Sphingobium yanoikuyae: one gene and its partners. The main gene of each other region encodes a partner of the protein of the gene in region 3 in a complex. Links are inferred from orthologs where the notes say so. Each region holds a gene or a part of one and is shown on either strand. Other genes may lie near its edges. The genes, in order: U0025_RS03160, accB and accD.

Evidence for each region.
Region 1: the proteins of accD (region 3) and U0025_RS03160 are in contact, whole or in part, in a solved structure (PDB 8UXZ), measured with the Escherichia coli proteins. The link is inferred for Sphingobium yanoikuyae from one-to-one orthologs.
Region 2: the proteins of accD (region 3) and accB are in contact, whole or in part, in a solved structure (PDB 8UXZ), measured with the Escherichia coli proteins. The link is inferred for Sphingobium yanoikuyae from one-to-one orthologs.

The regions. Positions count from the first base shown.
Region 1 is NZ_CP139979.1:681,617-684,736, forward strand. What follows is about bases 45-3,010. They hold U0025_RS03160 (acetyl-CoA carboxylase carboxyltransferase subunit alpha), read left to right. Parts: upstream 45-1,038; coding sequence 1,039-1,983; downstream 1,984-3,010. Other genes in these bases: U0025_RS03150 (hypothetical protein), read left to right, coding at 45-83; U0025_RS03155 (tyrosine recombinase), read left to right, coding at 98-1,027; U0025_RS03165 (M48 family metalloprotease), read left to right, coding at 2,065-3,010. Outside these bases: more of U0025_RS03150, read left to right, coding at 1-44; more of U0025_RS03165, read left to right, coding at 3,011-3,120. UniProt on the Escherichia coli protein: Component of the acetyl coenzyme A carboxylase (ACC) complex. First, biotin carboxylase catalyzes the carboxylation of biotin on its carrier protein (BCCP) and then the CO(2) group is transferred by the carboxyltransferase to acetyl-CoA to form malonyl-CoA.
Region 2 is NZ_CP139979.1:24,942-28,040, reverse strand. What follows is about bases 1-2,945. They hold accB (acetyl-CoA carboxylase biotin carboxyl carrier protein), read left to right. Parts: upstream 1-1,201; coding sequence 1,202-1,690; downstream 1,691-2,945. Other genes in these bases: accC (acetyl-CoA carboxylase biotin carboxylase subunit), read left to right, coding at 1,703-2,945; aroQ (type II 3-dehydroquinate dehydratase), read left to right, coding at 678-1,118; thiS (sulfur carrier protein ThiS), read right to left, coding at 1-546. Also shown: more of accC, read left to right, coding at 2,946-3,055; U0025_RS00120 (arsenate reductase family protein), read left to right, coding at 3,052-3,099. UniProt on the Escherichia coli protein: This protein is a component of the acetyl coenzyme A carboxylase complex; first, biotin carboxylase catalyzes the carboxylation of the carrier protein and then the transcarboxylase transfers the carboxyl group to form malonyl-CoA.
Region 3 is NZ_CP139979.1:2,650,359-2,653,470, reverse strand. The notes cover bases 1-2,958. They hold accD (acetyl-CoA carboxylase, carboxyltransferase subunit beta), read right to left. Parts: upstream 1,925-2,958; coding sequence 1,076-1,924; downstream 1-1,075. Other genes in these bases: trpB (tryptophan synthase subunit beta), read right to left, coding at 2,742-2,958; trpA (tryptophan synthase subunit alpha), read right to left, coding at 1,921-2,739; U0025_RS12170 (bifunctional folylpolyglutamate synthase/dihydrofolate synthase), read right to left, coding at 1-1,042. In the rest of the region: more of trpB, read right to left, coding at 2,959-3,112.

The DNA of each region.
Region 1 (3,120 bases), 2.0 Mb from region 3 along the record:
ATGTGGTGGCGGCGCTGCATCGCGTCGGGCTGGACCCGGAGGCGCGGATGATCGCGGCCGAGGCCCTGACCCGCCTGTCCTGACCCGGTCCGGGGCGATGGATGATGATGCCGTCCTGATCGACCGCTTCCTCGAAATGATGGCGGCGGAACGGGGGGCGTCGCGCAACACGCTGCTTGCCTATCGCACGGACCTTCAGGGCGCGGGCGAGATTGTCGGCGGGCTTGCCGCCGCCAGCCAGGATGCGCTCGGCCGGCTTGCTGGCGAATGGGCGCCGCTCGCCGCCTCCACCGTGGCGCGAAAGGCGTCCGCGCTGCGCGCCTTCTACGCTTTTCTGGAGGAAGAGGGGCTGCGCGCCGACAATCCCGGCGCGGCATTGCCCCGGCCGGTCACACGCCGGCCGCTGCCCAAGATATTGTCGTCGCAGGAGGTCGATTCGCTTTTTGCCCTGATCGCGCAGCGGGTGGAGACGGCGCATCCCGCGCCGCTCGACCTGCGGCTCTCGGCGCTGATCGAACTTCTCTATGGCTCGGGTCTGCGCGCAACCGAACTGGTTTCGCTGCCGCGCAAGGCACTGGCGGTTGATCGCCCCTTCCTCATCATCAAGGGCAAGGGCGCGCGCGAACGGCTGGTGCCGATCTCCGACCGCGCCCGTGCTGCCGTCGCCACCTGGCTCGCCCATGTCCCGGCCGACAGCCCCTGGCTTTTCCCCTCAGGCAAGAGCCATGTCAGCCGCATCCGCCTCTATCAGCTGGTGAAGCAACTGGCCGCGGCGGCCGGCATCGCACCCGAACGGGTCAGCCCCCATGTGCTGCGCCATGCCTTTGCCACCCATTTGCTGGAGGGCGGGGCGGACCTGCGCGCGCTGCAATCGATGCTGGGCCATGCCGATATCGGCACGACGCAAATCTACACCCATGTCGACAGCCGCCGGCTGGTCGAACTGGTCAACAGTCGGCACCCGCTGGCCGGCATGCAAGCCAGGATCGCGCATCCCCGCGTTGACGGCGACGCGTCCGCGCCTTAACGCCATCCGCCATGGTAAGCTTTCTCGAATTTGAAAAGCCGGTCGCAGAGCTGGAAGCCCGCATCATCGAACTGCGCCAGACGGCCTCCGTCGGCGACATCGACATCAGTGGCGAGATCAACACGCTGGAACAGCGTGCCGACAAGATGCTGTCGGACATCTATGCCAAGCTGACGCCCTGGCAGAAGACGCAGGTGGCCCGCCACCCCGAACGCCCGCACTTCAAGGATTATGTCGCGGGCATGTTCGACAATTTCATGCCGCTGGCCGGCGACCGCGCCTTTGCCGACGATCAGGCGATCATCGGCGGCTTCGCGACGTTGGGCGAGCGCAAGGTCATGGTCATCGGCCATGAAAAGGGCGACGACACTGCCAGCCGCGTCCGCCACAATTTCGGCATGGCCAAGCCCGAAGGCTATCGCAAGGCGATCCGCCTGATGGAACTGGCTGATCGCTTCGGCTTGCCGGTCGTCACGCTGGTCGATACCTCGGGTGCCTTCCCTGGCGTCCAGGCCGAAGAACGCGGCCAGGCCGAAGCCATTGCCCGTTCGACCGAAGCCTGTCTGGCGCTCGGCGTCCCCATGGTCGCGGCCGTGGTGGGTGAGGGCGGCTCGGGCGGCGCAGTGGCGCTGGCTGCGGCCAATCGCGTGCTGATGTTCGAACATGCCGTCTATTCGGTGATCTCGCCCGAAGGCTGCGCCTCGATCCTGTGGCGCACCGCCGACAAGGCCAGCGACGCGGCGACCGCGATGCAGGTCACGGCGCAGCATTTGAAGGGCCTGGGCGTGATCGACCGTATCGTCGTAGAGCCAGTGGGCGGCGCCCATCGCGAGCCGGTGCAGGCGATCGCCAACCTGGGCGCAGCCATCGGCGAGGAACTGGACGCGCTGTCCGGCCTCGAACCGCAGGCGCTGCGCACCGATCGCGCCGACAAGTTCCTGGCCATCGGTATCTGACGTCAATTTCCCGGAACAGCATCCTGTCCTCGCTCGTTACGGCACGGTAACAGGGGGCAGGGTGTCAAGGATGGGAATGGAATGAATCGGACATGGTTGTCGGCCGGCCTTGGCGTCGGCCTGATCGTCGCGGGCGTGGCGCCGGCGGTGCTGGGGCAGCAGCGGGCGATTCGCACCGTTTCCTCGATCAGCGCGCAGGACAAGGCATCGGGTGCCAAGCAGCATCCCGAACTGCTCAAGGAATTTGGCGGCGCCTATGTGGGGCCGCAGGCGCGCTATGTGGAGTCGGTCGGACGCCGTATCGCGGTCCAGTCGGGCCTCTCCAATGCGCAGGGCGATTTCACCGTCACCCTGCTCAACTCCCCGGTCAACAACGCCTTCGCCATCCCCGGCGGCTATGTCTATGTCACGCGCCAGTTGATGGCGCTGATGAACGACGAGGCGCAGCTGGCCGGCGTGCTGGGTCATGAAGTCGGCCATGTCGCCGCCCAGCATGGCCAGCGGCGCCAGCAGGCGGCGCAGCGCAACGCGATCGGCGGCGCGCTGCTGCAGGTGCTGACCGGCGCCTTGCTGGGCGATTCGGCCCTGGGCGGCGTGCTGCAGCAGGGGATTGGCACCGGCAGCCAGCTTCTGACCCTCAAATTCTCGCGCAGCCAGGAATATGAGGCGGACGATCTGGGCATCCGCTACCTCGCCTCGGCCGGCTATGATCCCCGTGCGCTGTCGGACATGCTTGCCTCGCTGGCGGCGCAGACCAGCCTGGACCAGCGGGTATCGGGCGACGCACGCTCCATGCCCGAATGGGCCAGCACCCACCCTGATCCGGGTGAGCGCGTCGATCGGGCGGCGCAGATGGCGTCACGCACCGGCGCGACCAGCACGTTGCGCAACCGCGATGCCTTTCTGACGGCGCTCAATGGCGTCCTCTATGGCGACGATCCCAAGCAGGGCGTGATCGATGGCAGCCGCTTCCGTCACCCGGACCTGCGCCTGTCCTTCACCGCGCCCTCGGGCTTCGGCATGGAAAATGGCGCGGACGCGGTCAGCATCACCGGTTCGGGCGGTCAGGCGCAGTTCGGCGGCATGGCCTATAATGGCAATTTGTCGACCTATATCGATTCGGTGCTCAAGCGAGTC
Region 2 (3,099 bases), 2.6 Mb from region 3 along the record:
TTCGCCCAGCACTTCCAGCTTCACCAGTTCCCAGCCGCCCGCCTCGCGCGCCAGGCGCAGGGTGCGGATCGCCTCCTCACCGGTGAAGCAGCCGGCGGTGTTGGGCAGGTAGGTGACCTTTTTCGGGTCGATATAGTCGGTCAGCATCGGCGCGTTGGGATCGGACACATTGACGCGACGCACCGCCACGGTGACGATCTCCGCCCCCGACGCGACCAGCGCGGCGGCATTCTGCTCGAAATTCTTGTATTTGCCGGTGCCCACGATCAGGCGCGAGCGGAAGGTTTTGCCCGCCACCGTCCAGCTATCGTCATCCACCGGGGACACATCGCCGCCACCCACAAAATGGACGATCTCCAGCTCGTCGCCGTCTTCGACCTTCACATCGGCCAGGGTCGAGCGCGGCACCACTTCCAGATTGCGCTCCACCGCCACCTTCTCCGGCGCGAAGCCCAGCTCGCTCGCCAGCTCGGCCAGGGTCAGGCCGTCGCGGATGCGGCGATGCTCGCCATTGATATGGATGGAGATGGTGCCGTCGATGCTCACTACATTATCCCGTTCGTGGCTGGAAACGTGTCTCGACTTGGCGCGACACGAAGGGCTAAAGATCAGCGCGCATATAGGGGCGGCGACGCCGCGCCCGCAACAGACAAGTCTCGACCGACTGGGGGATCGCCATGGCGGACACACGCAAAATCTATGTTCTCAACGGCCCGAACCTCAACATGCTCGGCACCCGCGAACCGGAAATCTACGGCTATGACACGCTGGACGACATTGCCGAGCGGATGGAGGATGCCGCCCACCGCGCCCATGTCGAAATCGACTTCCGCCAGTCCAATCATGAAGGCCATCTGGTCGACTGGGTGCAGGAGGCGCATCGCGAGGGCGCCCACGCCATCATCATGAATCCCGGCGCCTATACCCACACGTCGATCGCGCTGCATGATGCGATCAAGAGCATCACCGTGCCGGTGATAGAGATCCACCTGTCTAACCCGCACACGCGCGAGGCCTTCCGCCACAAATCCTATGTCGGCATGGCCGCCAAGGGCACGATCGCGGGCTTTGGCGCCATGTCCTACATGCTGGCGCTCGAAGCAGCTCTGGAACTGTAGAACGCACAAAAGTTGCGCTTTGGCGCAAATGAGCATAGGCGCTGGCCGCCAGAACGCATTTTGAAAGACGACAAGGGTCAAGCATGAACGACAAGCATGACAAGGGCGCGATGCAGGTGGACGTCACCCTGGTGCGCGAACTGGCAGCTTTGCTGGACGACACCAACCTGACCGAGATCGAGGTCGAGGACGGCGATCGCAAGATTCGCGTGGCGCGCAAGATCGGTGGCGGCGCCCCCATCTTCGCAGCGCCCGCTGCCGTAGCGGCACCCGTCGCTGCCCCTGCTGCGGCACCGGCCGCTGCTCCCGCCGCGGCGGCCGAGCCTGCCCTGCCCGCCGGCAATGTGGTGAAGTCGCCGATCGTCGGCACCGCCTATCTCTCGGCCGAGCCGGGCGCCGCGCCCTTCGCGCGCGTCGGTGCACAGGTAAAGGCCGGCGAAACCGTGCTGATCGTCGAGGCCATGAAGGTGATGAACGCGATTACCGCGCCCGTCGCCGGCACCGTCAAGGCCGTGCTGGTCGATAACGGCCAGCCGGTCGAATATGACCAGCCGCTGATCGTCATCGAATAAGGCCGCGATCCCATGGCCATCGAAAAACTGCTGATCGCCAACCGGGGCGAAATCGCGCTGCGCATCCACCGCGCCTGCCATGAAATGGGCATCAAGACGGTGGCGGTCCATTCGACCGCCGACGCCGATGCCATGCATGTGCGCCTCGCCGACGAGGCGATCTGCATCGGGCCGCCCGCTGCCAAGGACAGCTATCTCAACATCGCCGCAATCATCTCGGCGGCTGAGATCAGCGGCGCCGACGCGATTCATCCGGGCTATGGCTTCCTCAGCGAAAACGCCAAGTTCGCCGAAATCGTAGAGGCCCATGGCCTCGCCTTTGTCGGTCCCAAGCCCGAACATATCCGCACCATGGGCGACAAGATCGAGGCGAAGCGTACCGCTGGCGCGCTCGGCCTGCCGCTGGTGCCGGGTTCGGACGGCGCCGTGAGCGATGTCGAGGAAGCGCGCGCAATTGCCGATGCTGCCGGCTATCCGGTGATCATCAAGGCCGCGTCCGGCGGCGGCGGTCGCGGCATGAAGGTCTGCACCTCGCCCGACCAGCTCGAAACGCTGATGCAGCAGGCCGGTTCGGAAGCGAAGGCCGCGTTCGGCGACGCCACCGTCTATATCGAGAAATATCTCGGCAATCCGCGCCACATCGAAATCCAGGTGTTCGGCGACGGCAATGGCAATGCCATTCACCTCGGCGAACGCGACTGCTCGCTGCAGCGTCGCCACCAGAAGGTGCTGGAAGAAGCGCCCTCGCCCGTCCTGAGCCAGGCCGAGCGCGAAAGGATCGGCGGCATCTGCGCCAAGGCGATGGCAGACATGGGCTATCGCGGCGCGGGCACCATCGAGTTCCTGTGGGAAAATGGCGAATTCTACTTCATCGAGATGAACACCCGCCTGCAGGTGGAACATCCGGTGACCGAGATGATCACCGGCCTCGACCTGGTGCGCGAACAGATCCGCGTTGCCGAAGGCAAGCCCCTGTCGGTGAACCAGGAAGATATCCGCTTCACCGGCCATGCGATCGAATGCCGCATCAACGCGGAAGATCCCAAGACCTTCGCGCCTTCGCCGGGCACCGTCACCAGCTATCATGTTCCGGGCGGCATGCATGTCCGCGTCGATAGCGGCCTGTATCAGGGCTATAAGGTGCCGCCTTATTATGACTCCATGATCGGCAAGCTGATCGTCTATGGCCGCACCCGCGAGGGCGCGATCATGCGTCTGCGCCGCGCGCTGGAGGAATATGTGATCGAAGGGATGAAGACCACCATCCCGCTGCATCAGGCGCTGCTGAAGGATCCCGAATTCCTCAACGGTGACTATACGATCAAGTGGCTGGAAGAATGGCTTGCCCGTGAGGATGGCCAGTGAAGGCCACCATCTGGCACAATCCCAAATGCGGCACGTCGCGCAAG
Region 3 (3,112 bases):
CGATGACGAGCTGGATCTGGCGGCTGTGCAACCGGTCGGCGGTGAAGAAGGCGCTGATCGCCTGGCCGGCGGCTTCATTATGCCCGCCGTCGAGCCAGGCTTCGGCCGCTTCGGGCAGGGCGGCGAGCAGCGGGCCGCGCTCCAGCCGTTGCAGCCGGGCGGGCCAGTGCGCCCAGAGCGGCGCGGCCTTCAGGGCTGCTTCGCTGACCGGCACGGCCTGCTGATGGCGGAGCATGGCGATGGCGAGGGCGACATTCTGGACCTGATGCGCGCCAGGCAGGCGTGGCATCGGCACGTCGACATGGCCCTGTTCGTCGCGATAATGGACCCGGTCGCGATAGACGGCCGCGTCCCAGGCGGTGCCCATGGCGAGCCATAGGGTACCGGCACGATCGGCGGCGTCCTGCATCACCGGGGCGAGTGCGGCGTCATAACGCTGCGTCACCAGCGCCGCGCCGGGCTTGGCGATGCCGGCCTTTTCCGCGGCGATGACCGGCAGCGTGTCACCCAGGAAGGCCTGATGATCGATGCCGAGCTGAGCGATGCCGCAGACGACCGGATCGACGATGACGTTGGTGGCGTCCAGCCGCCCGCCAAGGCCGACCTCGATGATGCAGGCATCGGCATCATGTTCGGCAAAGGCGAGGAAGGCAGCGGCGGTCGTCACCTCGAAGAAGCTGGCGCCGATCCCTTCGGCCACGTCCAGCACGCGGGCGAGATAGGCGGCCAGCATGGCATCGTCGATCAGCTTGCCGGCGATGCGGATGCGTTCGTTGAAGCGGACCAGATGGGGCGAGGTGAAGACATGAACGGTGCGGCCGTCCGCCTCCAGCGCGGCACGCAGGAAGGCGCAGGTCGACCCCTTGCCGTTGGTGCCGGCGACATGAAAGACTGGCGGCAGGCGATGGTGCGGATCATCCAGCCGCTCCAGCAGCCGGGTGATCCGCTCCAGTCCCAAGATGTCGGCGCCGGGGGACAGCGACCAGAGCCGGTCAAGCTGGGCCTGGACCTGCGGGTCGTCCGAAACGGCATGGTCGGCCATGGCGCGCTGATCCCCCTATCGCGCTTTTGAGGCTCAGGCGGCGGCGCGCGGCGTCAGATAGCCGATCACGCGGGCCAGCGTGTCGCGCAGTTCGCTGCGATGGACCACCATGTCGAGCATGCCATGGTCGAGCAGATATTCGGCGCGCTGGAAGCCTTCGGGCAGCTTTTCGCGGATCGTGCTTTCGATGACGCGCTGGCCGGCGAAGCCGATCAGGGCATTGGGCTCCGAAATCTGGATATCGCCCAGCATCGCGTAGCTGGCAGTGACGCCGCCGGTGGTCGGATCGGTGAGCACGACGATATAGGGCAGGCCGGCCGCGTGCAGCTTCTGGATCGCCACGGTGGAGCGCGGCATCTGCATCAGCGACAGGATGCCTTCCTGCATGCGTGCGCCGCCGGCGGCGGTGAAGATGACATAGGGGCATTTATGCGCGATCGCGTCGTTGATGCCCTGGATGAAGGCCGCGCCCACGCCCATGCCCATGGAGCCGCCCATGAAGGCGAAATTCTGCACGCCCATGACCAGCGGCACATCGTCGATCGCGCCGCGCGCGTTGATGAGCGCGTCCTGATCCCCGGTCGAGGCGCGGGCGGCCTTGATCCGGTCCGGATAGCGCTTGCTATCGCGGAACTTGAGCGGATCTTCCGGCACGCCGGGCGTCGGCAGCAGGATGAAGCCGGCGTCGAGGATCTGCTCGAACCGTTCCGACGGGCCGATGCGGCCATGATGGTCGCAGCGCGGGCAGACCGAGAGATTTTCCTCCCATTCCTTGATGAAGACCATTTCCTTGCACGACGGGCACTGGTGCCAGAGCGTTTCGGCGGTGGTTTCCTTCTTGGTGAAGGGCAGGGCGTTACGAACGCGGTTGATCCAGCTCATGCTGCGGTCTCCCGGATAGAAGTGGTGAGGGCGCCGCTGAGCGACGCGACGAATTCCTGGACGAAGGGCGCGGCGGCATCGCCGTGCGAGCCGACGATGTCGACGATCGCCGAACCGACCACCACGCCATCGGCGACGCGGCCGATGGCGGCCGCCTGTTCGGGCGTGCGCACGCCGAAGCCGACCGCGATCGGCAGGTCGGTGGCGGCCTTCAGCCGATCGACCGCCATTTCGATATTGGCCTGTGCCGCCTGCTGCTTGCCGGTGATGCCGGCAACGGCGACATGGTAGAGGAAGCCGCTGGCGCCGTTCAGCACGGCGGGCAGGCGGGCGGCGTCCGTGGTCGGGGTGGCCAGGCGGACGAGGTGGACGCCGACGGTGCGCAGGGCGGGGCCGAGTTCGGCATCTTCCTCCGGCGGGATATCGACGCAGATCACGCCGTCGACACCGGCGGCCTGGCACTGGTCGGCGAACCAGTCGGACCCGCGCGCCAGCATCGGATTGGCATAGCCCATCAGGATCAGCGGCGTTTCCGGGTGGCGCGTGCGGAAAGCAGCGGCCAGGGTAAAGACGTCCTTGGTCTTGGTGCCCGAGCCGAGGCTGCGCAGGTTTGCCAGTTCGATCGCCGGGCCGTCGGCCATCGGATCGGTGAAGGGCATGCCCAGTTCGATGATGTCGGCGCCGCCCGCGACCAGCGCATCGAGGATGGCAGGGGTCGAGGCGACGTCCGGGTCACCGGCGGTCACGAAGGTGATGAGCGCGGCGCGGCCCTGCGCCTTGCAGGCGGCGAAGCGGGTGGCGAGACGGTCGGTCATGCTCACATCTCCACTCCCAGCGCGTCGGCGACGGTGAAGATATCCTTGTCCCCCCGGCCCGACAGATTGACGACGATGATCTTGTCCGCGTCCAGCGTCGGCGCGACCTGTTCGGCGGCGGCCACGGCATGGGCGGATTCGAGCGCGGGGATGATGCCTTCGAGGCGCGAGAGGGTCTGGAAGCTTTCCAGCGCCTCGTCATCCTTGATCGGCAGATATTTGACCCGGCCGATCTCGTGCAGCCAGCTATGTTCCGGGCCGATGCCGGGATAGTCCAGGCCAGCCGAAATGCTGTGTGCTTCGGTGATCTGGCCGTCCTCGTCCTGGAGCAGATAGGTGCGGTTGCCGTGCAGGATGCCCGATGCGCCGCCAG